One region of the Sphaerisporangium sp. B11E5 genome, then DNA from elsewhere that is predicted to be linked to it. Evidence: riboswitches for the same ligand, from Rfam matches in the RefSeq annotation. Region 1 holds a riboswitch; the other holds the start of a gene.
What was found. A riboswitch is a leader RNA that binds a small molecule or an ion and turns the genes downstream of it on or off. The one in region 1 is predicted to bind cobalamin.

Region 1 (7,246 bases):
CACGGGTGTTCCGCGCCCGCGTGGTCAACCCGAACTGGCTGGCCGCGATGCGGCGGCACGGCTACAAGGGCGCGTTCGAGCTGGCCGCGACCGTGGACTACCTGTTCGGCTACGACGCCACGACCGGGGTCGTCGCCGACTGGATGTACGACAAGCTGGCCGCGACGTACGTCCTGGACCCCGTCAACCAGGAGTTCATGGCGAAGTCCAACCCGTGGGCGCTGCACGGCATCGCCGAACGCCTGCTCCAGGCCGCCGAGCGGGGCATGTGGCAGCATCCCGACCCGGACGTCCTGCGCGACCTCCAGGAGGTCTACCTCAAGAGCGAGGGCGACCTGGAGGACGACACCAGCCGCTGAGCCAGCACGGGCGCCCCCGCCCAGTGCAGGTGCAGGTACGTCGCCGTGAGGAGCGCGTCACCGAAGCCGTCGCCGCCGCCGTCCCAACGCAGCAGCGGCTCCCCGGCGGCGGTGACGCGTGTCCGGTGGAACTCGTGCCCCCGGTACGCCTCGCCCTCCCGCGTGAGCAGCGACGCCCGGCCGGCCACCGCGTCCCGGTACCCGAGCGCGAGCCGGGGCGTCATCGCGGCCGTGGCGGGCAGCCGCCCGCACATCGGCACCCCGTCGAGGCTGCGGCACAGGTAGAGCAGCCCCCCGCACTCGGCGGCGATCGGGCCGGGGAACGCGGCCACCTGCTCCATGAGCCGGACGTTGGCCGCGAGCCGCTCCGCGTGCACCTCGGGGAAGCCGCCCCCGACGACCAGCCCCCCGGTTCCCTCCGGCAGGCTCTCGTCCCGCAACGGGTCGAACACCGCCACCTCGGCCCCCGCCGCCCGCAGCAGCTCGACATGCTCGGCGTACCCGAACGTGAACGCCGCCCCTCCGGCCACGGCCACGACCGGGCGCCCGGCCGTCCGCTCCGCGAGTTCCCCACCGGGCTCCCAGGGATGCCCGTGCAGCGGCGGGGCGGTGCGGGCCAGGCGCATCAAGGCGGGAAGGTCGCAGGAGCGGGCGATCAGGTCGCCGAGGCGGCCCACCGCGGCCACGGCGTCGGCGTGCCGCTCGGCGGCGGGCACCAGGCCCAGGTGTCGGGAGGGGGTGAACACCGCGTCGTCGCGGCGGATCGCGCCGAGCACGGGGACACCCGTGCGGGCCAGCGCGGACCGGCACAGGTCCTCGTGCCGGTCGGAGCCGATCTGGTTGAGCACGACGCCCGCCACCCGCACCCGGGGGTCGAACGTCGCGAAGCCGTGCACGACGGCCGCCACGGACGTGCTCTGCCGGGCGGCGTCCACGACCAGCACCACCGGCGCGTCCAGCAACCGGGCCACGTGCGCGGTGGACGCGAAACCGGTGTCCCCCTTGCCGTCGAACAGCCCCATGACACCCTCGACCACGGCCAGGTCGCACCCCGCCGCCCCGTGCAGGAACAACGGGACGATCCGCTCCTCGCCCACCAGCCACGGGTCGAGGTTGCGCCCCGGCCGGCCGGTGGCCAGCGCGTGGTACCCCGGGTCGATGTAGTCCGGCCCCACCTTGTGCGGCGACACCCGCGTCCCCCGCGCACGCAACGCCGCCATCAGCCCCGTCGCCACCGTCGTCTTCCCGCTCCCGGACGACGGCGCGGCGATCACCAGGCGGGGTACGGTCACGCGGCGCCTCCCTGGCGGGTCACCACTCGATGCCCTTCTGGCCCTTCTGGCCGGAGTCCATGGGGTGGCGGACCTTGGCCATCTCGGTGACGAGGTCGGCGGCGTCGAGCAGGGGCTGGGGCGCGTCGCGGCCGGTGATGACGACGTGCTGGGTGCCGGGCCGCCCGGCCAGGGTGGTGAGGACGTCGTCCACGTCGATCCAGCCCCATTTGAGGGGGTAGGTGAACTCGTCCAGGACGTAGAAACCGTAGGTCTCGGCGGCCAGGTCACGTTTGATCTGGGCCCAGCCCTCGCGGGCGTCGGCGGCGTGGTCCTGCTCGGTGCCGGGGCGGCGGATCCAGGACCAGCCCTCGCCCATCTTGTGCCACGTGACGGAGGAACCCTCGCCCGACCGGCCCAGCACGGTGAGGGCACGCTCCTCGCCGATGCGCCACTTGGCGGACTTCACGAACTGGAAGACACCGATCGGCCAGCCCTGGTTCCACGCGCGCAGCGCCATGCCGAACGCCGCGGTGGACTTCCCCTTGCCGGGGCCGGTGTGCACGACGAGCAGCGGGCGGGTGCGGCGCTGCCGGGTGGTGAGGCCGTCGTCGGGGACGAGGGCGGGCTTGCCCTGCGGCATGAGTCAGACCGCCTTCCGGTGGTCGCGGACCATCGAGCCAAGGTCGGCCAGGGAGTCGAGGGGGACGGCACGGGCACGCAGCCGGGCCGCGAGCCGTCCGGCCAGGCCGAGACGCACGGGGCCGCTCTCGCAGTCGACCACCACGCCCGCGGTGCCGGCCAGCGGGGCGGCGGCCCTGTCCACGTCACCGCCAGCGGTGGCGCGGCCGTCGGTCACCACCACGAGCAGGGGACGCCGCGCCGGGTCGCGCAGCCGTTCCACCCGCAGCACCTCGGCGGCCCGCAGCAGCCCGGCGGCGAGCGGCGTACGTCCCCCTGTGGGCAGCGAACGGAGCCGCGCCGCACCCACCTCCACCGAGGAGGTCGGCGGCAACGCCAGCTCGGCGCCCGCGCCGCGGAAGGTGACCAGGCCGATTTTGTCCCGCCGCTGGTAGGCGTCCAGCAGCAGGCTCAGCACGGCGGTCTTGACGGCCGTCATCCGTTTGCGCGCGGCCATCGAGCCGCTGGCGTCCACCACGAACAGCACGAGATTGCCCTCCCTGCCCTCACGGACCACCACCCGCAGGTCGTCCGCCCGCAGCAGCAGTCCCGGCCCGGTACGGCCGCGCTCCCGCTGGTGCGGCGCCGCGGCGAGCAGCGTGGCGGTCAGGTGCACGGTACGCACCCGCCCGTCCGGCACCGTGGCCCCGGTGGTGCGGCCACGCGGCGTACGGGCCCGCGACCTGCGTCCGGCCGCCCCTTCGCCGAGGCCCGGCACGGTCAGCACGGGCACCTGGTACGGCGCGGCCACCCCGGCCACCCGAACGGCCTGGCCGCCGTCCCCGGGGCTCTGTCCCTGGCCGTCGTCCTGTGGCCCGTCCCGGCCGGCCTCGGTGCCGTCAGCTCCCCGCCCGTCCCGGCGGCCCCCGGTGCCGTCCGCTCCCCGTCCGTCCGGGCCGCCCTCCGTGTCGGCCGCTCCCTGACCGTCCGGGCGGTCGTCCGTGTCGGCCGTTCCCTGACCGTCCGGGCGGCCGTCCGTGTCGCCGTCACCTGGAGGCAGGCCACCTCCGTCCGGCGGGTCGCCGGGGTCGTCGTCCCCCTGGGAGAGCAGTTCCTCCAGCAGGTTCTCGTCCAGCCCCGGCGCGTCGAACGGGTCGCGGCGGCGGCGGTGCGGCAGGGACAGGCGGGCGGCGGCGCGGACGTCGGCCGTGGTGACGGTGTCGCGGCCGTGCCAGGCGGCGTGCGCGATCGCGGTGGTCGCCGTCACCAGGTCGGCGCGCAGGCCGTCCACCTCGAACCCGGCGCACACGGTCGCGATCCGCCGCAACTGCGCGTCGGGCAGCCGCACCTTGGCCACGTCCCCCCTGGCCCGGGCGATGCGGGCGGCCAGCGCCTCCTCCTCGGCGGCCCAGCGGGCGGCGAACGCGGCCGGGCCGGCGTCGTGGGCGAGCCGCCGCCGCACCACCTCGGCCCGCTCGTCCGGGTCCCGGGAGGCCTTCACCTCCACGGTCAGCCCGAAACGGTCGAGCAACTGCGGCCGCAGCTCCCCCTCCTCGGGGTTCATGGTCCCGACCAGCAGGAACCGCGCCGCGTGCCGCACCGACACGGTCTCCCGCTCGACGTAGCAGGTGCCGAGCGCGGCGGCGTCCAGCAGCAGGTCCACGAGGTGGTCGTGCAGCAGGTTGACCTCGTCCACGTACAGCACACCCCGGTGCGCGGCGGCGAGCAGCCCCGGCTCGAACGCCTTCACGCCCTCGGTCAGCGCCCGCTCCAGGTCGAGCGACCCGACGAGCCGGTCCTCCGACGCCCCCACCGGCAGCTCCACCAGCGCGGCGGGCCGGGTACGCGCCCCACCGGCCCCGTGCGGACCGTCCGGGCAGCCGGGGTCGGGCGCCGCGGGGTCACAGGAGAAGCGGCAACCGGTGACCACGTCCACCGGCGGGAGCTGCGCGGCGAGCGCCCGCACGATGGTGGACTTGGCGGTCCCCTTCTCCCCGCGCACCAGCACGCCGCCCACGCGGGGCGACACGGCGTTGAGCACCAGAGCCAGCTTGAGGTCGGACAGACCCACGACCGCGCTGAACGGATAGGTGACGATCACAGGACCTTCCGGTCGGTCGATACGGCTCAGCGGGCTGACGGCACGGCCACCGGCAACCGCCGCGCGGCCCGGTCGCAGGCGTACCCGAACAGCACGCCGAAGGCCGCCCAGAACACCAGTTGGGTGCCGAGCGAGGACAGCCGGAACTCCCACAGCAGACTGGCGGGGAACCCGGCCGGCACCTCGTCCACCCCCGGCAGCAGCAGCCAGGCGGCGACCACCGGCACGAGGAACGCGCCCCCGCCGGACAACCACCGCCCCCAGGGGCCGCCGGTGACGCGACGTGCCGTCCCGACGGCGACCGCGACGGACGCCAGCCCCACCAGGACCATGATCACGTAGAGCACCGTGCGCCCGTTGATGGTCTCCGGATCACCGACCGCCGGAGGATTAGCCGGATATTTCAGGAAAGGCACCAGCACGATGGCGACGAACGCCGTCCCCGCCGCCGCCAGGGCGAGCCCGCCGTCCGTCCGGGGCCCGACCCGGCCGCGCAGCCCCGCGAACACCAGGGCGAACACCCCGCCGATCGCCAGACCGTACAGCCCGGTCGCGAGGAACAGCCCGGCCTTCTGCACCGGCCTGCTCACCACCGCCCCGTCGCCGTGGTCGTGCCCCCCGCCGTCCTCGTGCGCGGCGGGCGCCTTCTCCAGGGCGACGGCGCGGTCCACGTACCGCTCTCCCACCGCGAAGGCGAAACCGCCCGCGACCACCCCGGCCAGCAGCCCGAGCAACAACCCTCGCACCAGAAGTGCGCGAATCACCCCGGCCCCTAGTGACACGGAACGCCGAGCAAGTGCCGGCCGTCGTGCATGAGCTCGTGCAGGAACGGCCCCGCCTGCGAGAGCGCCCCGTTGTCCATCAGCACCAGGTAGGCGACCACCAGCAGCAGCGGCACCCCCACCAGCAACCACGGACGGAGACGGGGAAACGGAACAGTGGTAGTCGTGATGCCACTCACGGCGATCCTCCTCGGGGATGACGCGTCCCATCAGCTGAGGTCACAGTCGCCGAGCGACCTGGCTCCCGGGATCGACGTCCCGGATACAGTGGCGCGTCCGCACCGGCATCTCACCGGATTTCCCTCGGACAACCGTGAAATCCCCCGGAACGTACCTTTTCTCCTCCCCCTCGTCAACTCCCCCCATCCACGAAGATCGTCACCAAAAGTCCCATCCAACGCCCTCATCCTGAGCACTCGTCCACACCACGAACTCCCGCCCCCAGCACCACATCCCCCCGCCCCTACTCCGTCGGCTCCCGCCTGCGCAGCAGATACGTGTCCATGATCCACCCCTTGCGCTCCCTGGCCTCCGCCCGCACCTCCCGGATACGTTCGCCCACCTCCTCCACCGCCCCCGAGACGAGGATCTCGTCCGGCGTCCCGAGGTACGCCCCCCAGTAGATGTCGAACCCCGACACGCCCCCGAACGCACACCGCGCGTCCAGCATCACCACCACGTCGTCCACATCCCCCACCCCCTCGGCCTCCAGCCGCCGCCCCGTGGTGATGTGCACCGGCCGCCCCACCTGCGTCAAGCTCGTCCGATGCCGCGCCGTCAACGCGGAGACACTGCTGATCCCCGGCACCACCTCGTACTCGAACGCCACCACCCCCCGCCCGAGCACCTCCTCAAGAATCGCCAGCGTGCTGTCGTACACCCCCGGATCCCCCCACACCAGCACCCCACCCGTCTCCCCCTCCCCGAGCTCCTCCCCGATGAACCGCTCGAACACCTCCGCCCGCCGCGACCGCCACTCCTCCACCGCCCCCACATACCCGACGGCCCCCCGATCCCGCTCCGGATCCCGCACCTCCACCACCCGGCACCCCCCTCGCCCGTACTCCTCGACCATCCACCGCCGCAACCGCACCAACTCGCCCTTCACCTCCCCCTTGTCCAGCACGAAGAACACATCCACCCGCCCGATGGCCTTGACCGCCTGCAACGTCAGGTGCTCCGGATCCCCGGCCCCGATCCCGATGACCAACATTCGCTTCACACGCCGAAGTCTGCCGCGTCATGCCCCAACCGGCATCACGAGCCCGTCACCTCGGACCGAGGCCCACGCACCACCAGCACTCGTTCCTCGGCGGTATCTTTGCCATAACCTCGGCGCTGAAGCCAAATGGCCTGATATTGAGTACTTGTGCCCACATGTGTTGTGGGTTGCCGAGACTTACTGAGCGAGACCCACCGAGGCGATCATCGATTCCCATCGTGGAGAACGCGGCTCCAGCGACCACGTGAACGATTTGAGCGGCACCGTTGACGGCCCTCTCATCCAGGCACGGGACGTCCATGGAGGAGTCCATCTGCACCACCTGGCACTGGCGTTGCCCACCCCCGCGCAGCTTCCGCCGAGCGGAGTCCTTATCGGCCGCGGAGAAGAACTCGCCGCTCTGGACGCCCTTTGCTCCGGCGACTTGGGAATCCCCCGTATCGCCGTGGTGAGCGGCCCCGCCGGCATCGGCAAGACCGCGATGACACTGCACTGGGCGCACCGGACCCGCAAGAACTACCCGGACGGCCAGCTCTACGCGAACCTGCGCGGCCAGTCCCCGGACGATCCTATGGAGCCGGCCGAGGTTCTCGGCCGCTTCATTCGCGCTTTCGGAATGCCCGCCGACCGCATCCCCGGCGGCCTGGCCGAACGAGCTGCCCTTTACCAGTCTCTGGTGGCCGACCGCCGCCTGATCGTCGTACTCGACGACGCCCTGTCCACCGACCAGGTCCGCCACCTCCTCCCCGCATCCGCCGGAAGCGTCACCCTCGTCACCAGCCGCAAGCGCCTCGCCGGTCTCCACTGCCACGGTGCCAAAGGCATCCAGCTGGACGGCCTGAGCCCGGAATCGGCCCTTGAACTCCTCCGCCACACCATAGGAGACGACC
Region 2 (7,246 bases), on a different contig from region 1:
GCACCGGCTTGGTGGCCCGCGACTTGATGGCTCCCGGAAGGGTGGGTCCCGGAAGGGTGGGTCCCGGAAGGGTGGGTCCCGGAAGGGTGGGTCCCCGCAGCCTGACTCCCGGCAGGCTGAGTCCCGGCAGCCTGACTTCCAGCAGCCTGAGTCCCGGCAGCCTGAGTCCCGGCAGCCTGAGTCGCCGCAGCCTGAGTCGCCGCAGCCTGAGTCGCCGCAGCCTGACCCTCGGCAGGCTGACTTCCAGCAGCCTGAGTCCCGGCAGCCTGAGCCCCGGCAGGCTGACTCCCAACAGCCTGAGCCCCGGCAGCCTGAATCCCGGCAGCCTGAATCCCCGCAGCCTGAATCCCCGCAGCCTGAATCCCGGCAGGCTGAGTCCCGGCAGGCTGAGTCGCGGCAGGCTGAGTCGCGGCAGGCTGACTTCCGGCAGCGTGACTCCCAGGTGGCTGACCCCCGGTTGGGGCGGTGGAGGCCGGGGTGTCGCGGGGCGTCTCGTTCCGCTGGGGGTCGGCGGCGATCTGATCACCTTGTCCGGTCACGGGGGCGGGCAGGGTGTCAGTCACAGGAGCGGGGGCGGGGGCGGCGACAGGGCCGGCCATGGTGCCTGCCGCGGGGCCGTCCGCAGGTTCCTTCATCGTGACTCCTGTCGTCGTGTCCGGTGCCGGTACCGAGACGGGGGTGGGCGGCTCCGCCGTGCCGGCTTCGGGGCCGGGGGTGCCGAGTGCCGTGTCGGGCTCGGGGGGTGTGCGCGGTTCGCCGGTGGCCGGCAGGCGGCTCGGGGGCGGGGCTCCGGTTTCCGCCGGGGAAGGGGCCGTCTCGGTGTCGTCCGCCGGGTGCGGAGGGAGGACGGTTCCCGGGATCGTGGCGGGGAGCGCGACGACCAGGCGGCAGCCCGGCGCGCCGGCGGCCCTCGTGTGCGTCGGTGCGTCGGTGACGTAGATGGAGCCGTCGTGGAGTTCCACGATCTCCTTGGCGATGGCGAGACCGAGGCCCGCGCCTCCCGTGCCGGCGGCGCGGCCGGCGTCGAGGCGGGAGAAGCGTTCGAAGACACGGGTCCGTTCGCCCGACGGGATGCCGGGGCCCTGGTCGACCACGCTGACCTCCAGGGACGGGCCGGTCAGCCGGGACTCCAGGCGGACCGTCCCCCCGGGTGGGCTGTGCCGTACGGCGTTGTCGAGCAGGTTGGCCAGTACCTGCGCGAGCAGGGCGGGGTCGGCGGACAGGGACGTCTCGGAAACCATGCTGACCACGGTGACGTCGTCCCGGCCGAGGGCGGCCTCGGAGGCGGCCTGGCGGCACAGGGACGCGAGGTCCAGCACCTCGGGCTCGATCAGCCGGGCACCGGAGTCGAGCCGGGACAGGTCGAGGAGCTGTGCGGTCAGCCGGCCGAGCCGCTGGGTCTGGGCGAGGGCGGTGCCCAGGGTGTCGAGGTCGGGGGGAGACACGCCGTCGACGACGTTCTCCAGCACGGCCTGGAGGCCGGCGATCGGCGTCCTCAGCTCGTGGCTGACGTTCGCCACCAGCTCGCGCCGCTGCCTGTCCACTTCACCCAGGTCGGCGGCCATCGCGTTGAACGCGCGGGCGAGTTCCCCCACCTCGTCCCGCGAGGTGGCCGAGACGCGCAGACCGTACCGCCCCTTGGCGATCGTCTGCGCGGCCGCCGCCATCTCACGCAGCGGGCGGGTCATGCCCATGGCGAGGAGCTGCACCATGATCAGCGCGAGTACGGCCGCGACGGCGATCCTGGCGTCGCGCGGCAAGCCGGCGTTGATGCCGACCTCGTTCACGACGAACGCCGTCACGACGGCGAGCACGATCACGATGCCGAGCTTGACCTTGATCCGTCCGAGGAAGTCGAGCGGTCTCATCTCCCTGCCTCCTTCCGGCGGGCGGCGCTCACGGGCGGACCAGCGCGTATCCGACTCCGTGCACCGTCCTGACCACGTCGGGCCCGAGCTTGCGGCGCAGGGCGCGGACGTGGCTGTCGACCGTCCTCGTCGCGGCGGCCTCCGAGAAGCCCCAGATGTCCGACAGCAGCCGCTCGCGTTCGAACACCTGGCCCGGCCGTTCCGCGAGCCTGCGAAGCAGGTCGAACTCGGTCCTGGTCAACTGCGCCTCGACCCCCCGCACGAACACCCGCCGCTCGGCCGTGTTGATCTCGACGACGCCGACGCGGATCACCGTGTCCTCGTGCGCCAGCACGCCGGCCCGTTCGACCCGCCGCAGCAGCGCGTGGATCCGGGCGACCAGTTCCCGCATGCTGAACGGCTTGGTGATGTAGTCGTCCGCCCCCACGCCGAGGCCGACCAGCACGTCGGTCTCCTCACCGAGCGCGGTCAGCATGAGCACGGGGACGGGACGGGTGGCCTGCATCCGGCGGCAGACCTCCAGCCCGTCCAGCCCGGGCAGCAGCCGGTCCAGGACGACGACGTCGGGCTCGGCCTTGGCGTAGGCGGCCAGCGCCTTCTCCCCGTCGCCCGCGACCCGCACGTCGAATCCTTCGGCGGCCAGCCGCAGCCGGACCGCCTTCGCGATCGTCTGATCGTCCTCGACCACGAGGACGCGCCGTTGCCGGGGGATGGCCATGGACGGAAAGCGTAGGCCCCGCCCGTGCAGAAGAGCCGTCCCGATATGTGCAGATCTCGTGCACCGCGGCCGGCGCAGGCGGGCCGCGGGCGGGCTCAGAACTCGGCGTCGAAGGTGACGCCGCCCGTCACGGCCACCTGGTAGGCGGAGACGCGGCGTTCGAAGAAGTTGGAGAGTTCCTGGACGTCCTGGAGCTCCATGAAGGCGAAGGGGTTCTTCGCCCCGTACAGCGGGGGGATGCCGAGCTGGGTCAGGCGGCGGTCGGCGACATGCCTCAGGTAGGTGCGCATGTCGGCCGCGGACAGGCCGGGTACGCCCTGGCCCAGCAGGTCCTCGGCGAACTGGGCCTCGCACTCGACGGCTTCGGAGAGCATCTGACGTACCTGGGACTTGAGGTCCTCGTCGAACAGGTCGGGTTCCTCGGTGCGTGCGACCTGGATGACGTCGAACGCGAAGGCCATGTGCTGGGATTCGTCGCGGAAGACCCAGTTGGTGCCGGAGGCCAGGCCGTTGAGGAGGCCGCGGGAGCGGAGGAAGTAGACGTAGGCGAAGGCGCCGTAGAAGAACAGGCCCTCGATGCAGGCGGCGAAGCAGACGAGGTTGAGCAGGAAAGCCCGCCGGTCCCGCTTGGTGGTGAGGCGCCGGAGATCGGCGAGGGAGTCGATCCAGCGGAAGCAGAACTCGGCTTTGCGGCGGATCGAGGGGATGTTCTCCACGGCCGCGAACGCCTCGGCCCGTTCGGTCTCGTCGGGGACGTAGGTGTCGAGCAGGTTCAGGTAGAACTGGACGTGCACCGCCTCCTCGAAGAGCTGGCGGGACAGGTACAGCCGGGCCTCAGGCGCGTTGACGTGCTGGTAGAGGTTGAGCACCAGGTTGTTGGCCACGATGGTGTCGCCGGTGGCGAAGAACGCGACCAGGCGGCTCACCAGGTGCCGCTCGGCCGGGGAGAGGCGGCCGAGGTCGGCGAGGTCGGAGTGCAGGTCCACCTCCTCGACGGTCCAGGTGTTCTTGATCGCGTCACGGAAGCGGTCGAAGAAGAGCGGGTAGCGCATCGGGCGCAGGGTGAGGCTCATGCCGGGGTCGAGCAGCATCGGGTGTTCTTCCTTCTGGGACGGCTCGGCCGGGGTCACTGGCAGGCCTCGCAGGACTCGGGGTTCTCCAGGGAGCAGGCGTCGGGGGTGAGCGGCACGGTGGCCTGCTGGATGCGCGTGGCGGGGCGGGAGCGCAGGTAGTAGGTGGTCTTCAGGCCCGACTTCCAGGCGTACAGGTACATCGAGGAGAGCTTGTCGATGGTGGGTGCGCCCATGAAGAGGTTGAGCGACTGGCTCTGGTCGACGTACGGCGCCCGGGCCGCGGCCATGTCGATCAGCGCCCGCTGCGGGAGCTCCCAGGCCGTGCGGAACAGGTGCCGCACCTCGGCGGGGAGCCCGGTGACGCCCTGCACGGAGCCCTCGGCCTGACGGATCGCGGCCCGCACCTCCTCCGTCCACAGGCCCCGGGCCTTCAGCTCGGCGACCAGGGCGTTGTTGATCTGGAGGAACTCGCCGCTGAGGGTCTCGCGCTTGAACAGGTTGGACACCTGCGGCTCGACGCACTCGTAGCAGCCGGCGATGGAGGCGATGGTCGCGGTCGGGGCGATCGCGATGAGCAGCGAGTTGCGCAGGCCGTGCGCGGCGATCTTGGCCCGCACCTCCGCCCAGCGGCCGGACGTGGGCACGCCCCACAGGTCGGGCTGCAGCCGTCCCCGGGCCGCCCAGGTCTGGTCGTACGCGGGGTGGGGGCCGGAGCGCGCGGCGAGGCCGGCGGAGGTGTCCAGGGCGGCGAGGCAGATCTCCTCGGCGATCCTGGTGGACAACTCCCTGGCCTCGGGCGAGTCGAACGGCAGGCGCAGCGCGAAGAACACGTCCTGCAGCCCCATGACGCCGAGCCCCACCGGGCGCCAGCGCGGGTTGCTCGCCGCGGCCTCCTCGCTGGGGTAGTAGTTGACGTCGATCACGCGGTCCAGGAACGTGACGGCGGTGCGCACCGTGGCGCGCAGCCCTTCCCAGTCCATGCCGTCGCCGCCGAGGTGGGCCGCGAGGTTGACCGAGCCGAGGTTGCAGACCGCGGTCTCGGTGTCGCTCGACACCTCGATGATCTCGGTGCACAGGTTGGACAGGTGCACCACGTTGCCCGGCTCGGCGGCCTGGTTGCACAGCCGGTTGGCGGTGTCCTTGAACGTCATCCAGCCGTTCCCGGTCTGCGCCAGGGTGCGCATCATCCTGGCGTACAGGTCGCGGGCCCGTACCTGCCGCACGTACCGCCCGGCGGCCTCGGCCTCGCGGTAGGCGGTGTCGAACGCCTCCCCCCACAGGTCGGGCAGTTCGGGCACCTCGTCGGGGTCGAACAGCGACCAGACGCCGTCGGCCTCGACGCGCCGCATGAACTCGTCGGGGATCCAGTTGGCCAGGTTCAGGTCGTGCGTACGGCGGGTGTGCTCGCCGGTGTTGTCGCGCAGTTCGAGGAACTCCTCGACGTCCGGGTGCCAGGGCTCCAGGTAGACGCACGCCGCGCCCTTGCGCCTGCCGCCCTGGTTGACCGCCGCCACCGACGCGTCCAGCGTGCGCAGCCACGGCACGATGCCGTTGGAATGCCCGTTGGTGCCGCGGATCAGCGCGCCGCGCGAGCGCACCCGCGACCAGGAGATGCCGATGCCGCCGGCGAACTTCGACAGCCGCGCCACCTGGGCGTAGCGGCTGTAGATCGAGCCGAGGTCGTCGCGCGGCGAGTCGACCAGGTAGCAGGAGGACATCTGGGTGTGCCGGGTGCCGGAGTTGAACAACGTCGGGGAGCTCGGCAGGTACGCGAGCGACGACATGAGCCGGTACAGCCCGACCGCCTCCTCGGCCGTCCAGGCCAGCCCGCACGCCACCCGCAGCAGCCAGTACTGCGGCGTCTCCACCACCAGCCGTGTCGTGGGGTGCCGCAGCAGGTACCGGTCGTGCACGGTGCGCAGGCCGAAGTACTCGAACCGCAGGTCTCCCCCGGCGTCCACCGCGCCGTCCAGCTCGTCCGCGTGCGCCGCCACGAAGTCCGCGGCCGCGTCGCCGATGAGACCCTCGTGGTGGCCGAGCCGTACCGCCTGGCTGAACGAGGCCACGCCCTGGCCGCGCGCCTCGTCATCGATCCGCGCCGCGAGCAGCCGCGCGGCGAGCCGGGAGTACTGCGGCTCCTCGCCGATCAGCTCCGCGGCGGTCCGGATCGTCAGCCGTTCCACCTCGGCGGCGCCCGCCCCGTCGTGCAGCCCGCTGAGCGTCCTGGCCGCCACCCGCTGGGGGTCGACGTCGGGCAGGTCGCCCGCCCATCGCTCCACGGCCCGCACGATCGCGGCGTGCGCCGTCAACTGGTCCTCGGTGACCGTCACGTTCTCTCCTCGCGAACTCGGCCCACATGGCCGGGCACGCGCAGGAGGCACCGCCGGGGAACACGTCCCCGCGCCGGAGCCGCGGGCCGTCCCGCGCGACCCCGGACCTGCCGCGTGCCCATGGACGGCACGCGGCGCGGCCGGCAGGTCTTCGGACTCGTGGGCGCCGTGCTCGCTTCCTACTGGCCGTCGCTTCCCGGGCCTTTCGGCCCAGTGCCATGTGACGGCGGTCGTTCCCACTCACCGCTGCGGGGCAGTCCCGGATTCCCACCGGGTTCCCTCTTGCCCCGGCCGCCCTCGACGAGCGACCGGACCGGCTGCACGGGACACCATATATAGGTGATCCGGAGATGTCACATCCAACATGTCGTGTTCAGGGGCTCCCGCGAAAATGTCGGAGCCGACTGTCAGACTGGCGCCGCGCCACCCTGACACAGAACACCGCGACATGAGCCCGCGGAACACCTGGGAGATGTGATGAGCCGCGTAGTGATGCACAACGTCGTGTCGGTGGACGGCTTCATCGCCGACGCGGAGGATCGGGTCGGCCCTCTGTTCGACTGGTACTCCAACGGCGACACCGAGCTCGTCGACGGGGGCGGGCTGAAGGTCTCGCGGGTCTCGGCCGCGTACGTCAAGCCGATGTGGGCGGGCATCGGGGCGATGGTGATCGGGCGTCACCTGTTCGACATGACCAACGGCTGGGAGGGGTCGCCCCCGGCGGGTGAGCATGTGGTCGTGGTGTCCCACCGGCCCAAGCCCGAGGGATGGCACCCCGAGGCGTCCTACCACTTCGCCGGCGACGTGGCGGCGGCGGTCGCCAAGGCCAAGGAGCTCGCCGGGGAACGCGTCGTGGCCGTGGCGGCGGGCAACGTGGGCGGGCAGGCGTTCGCTCTGGGGCTGGTGGACGAGGTGGCGATGGACGTCGTGCCTGTGGTCCTCGGTTCGGGCAAGCGGTACTTCGGGCCGGTGGACACCCAGCATCTGCTCGACGACCCGCACACGGTCATCCAGGGCGACCGGGTGCTGCACCTGCTCTTCCGGGTCCGCCGCTAGGCCCGGGTGTGCCGGGTCACAGGTCGCGGCGCACGAAGGCCACCGCCGCCACGACGAACACCAGGACGATCCAGACGGCGGTCCAGACGAGGTAGGCGGGGGTGAGCGGGGCGTCGCTCAGGAACGGGGAACCCCCTTCCATGGCGGGGCCGGCGAGCCGGGCGAGGGCCGACGGTTCCTGGAGCGCGTGCATGGCGCCGC

Region 2: linked by a shared signal. The riboswitch ahead of ABGB17_RS21070 (ribonucleoside-diphosphate reductase subunit alpha) and the one ahead of ABGB17_RS16710 (CbtB domain-containing protein) in region 1 are both predicted to bind cobalamin.

The regions. Positions count from the first base shown of each region.
Region 1 covers NZ_JBDPMD010000015.1:76,665-83,910, reverse strand. The annotation lists gene cobN (cobaltochelatase subunit CobN) at 1-359, shown strand, start outside; gene ABGB17_RS16730 (cobyrinate a,c-diamide synthase) at 314-1,636, opposite strand; gene cobO (cob(I)yrinic acid a,c-diamide adenosyltransferase) at 1,671-2,273, opposite strand; gene ABGB17_RS16720 (VWA domain-containing protein) at 2,277-4,352, opposite strand; gene ABGB17_RS16715 (CbtA family protein) at 4,379-5,116, opposite strand; gene ABGB17_RS16710 (CbtB domain-containing protein) at 5,125-5,313, opposite strand; cobalamin riboswitch at 5,347-5,477, opposite strand; gene cobF (precorrin-6A synthase (deacetylating)) at 5,598-6,347, opposite strand; gene ABGB17_RS16700 (tetratricopeptide repeat protein) at 6,601-7,246, shown strand, end outside.
Region 2 covers NZ_JBDPMD010000023.1:26,037-33,282, reverse strand. The annotation lists gene ABGB17_RS21085 (DUF4153 domain-containing protein) at 1-1,868, opposite strand, end outside; gene ABGB17_RS21080 (response regulator transcription factor) at 1,897-2,586, opposite strand; gene ABGB17_RS21075 (ribonucleotide-diphosphate reductase subunit beta) at 2,682-3,677, opposite strand; gene ABGB17_RS21070 (ribonucleoside-diphosphate reductase subunit alpha) at 3,713-5,989, opposite strand; cobalamin riboswitch at 6,114-6,322, opposite strand; gene ABGB17_RS21065 (dihydrofolate reductase family protein) at 6,467-7,045, shown strand; gene ABGB17_RS21060 (ABC transporter permease subunit) at 7,062-7,246, opposite strand, start outside.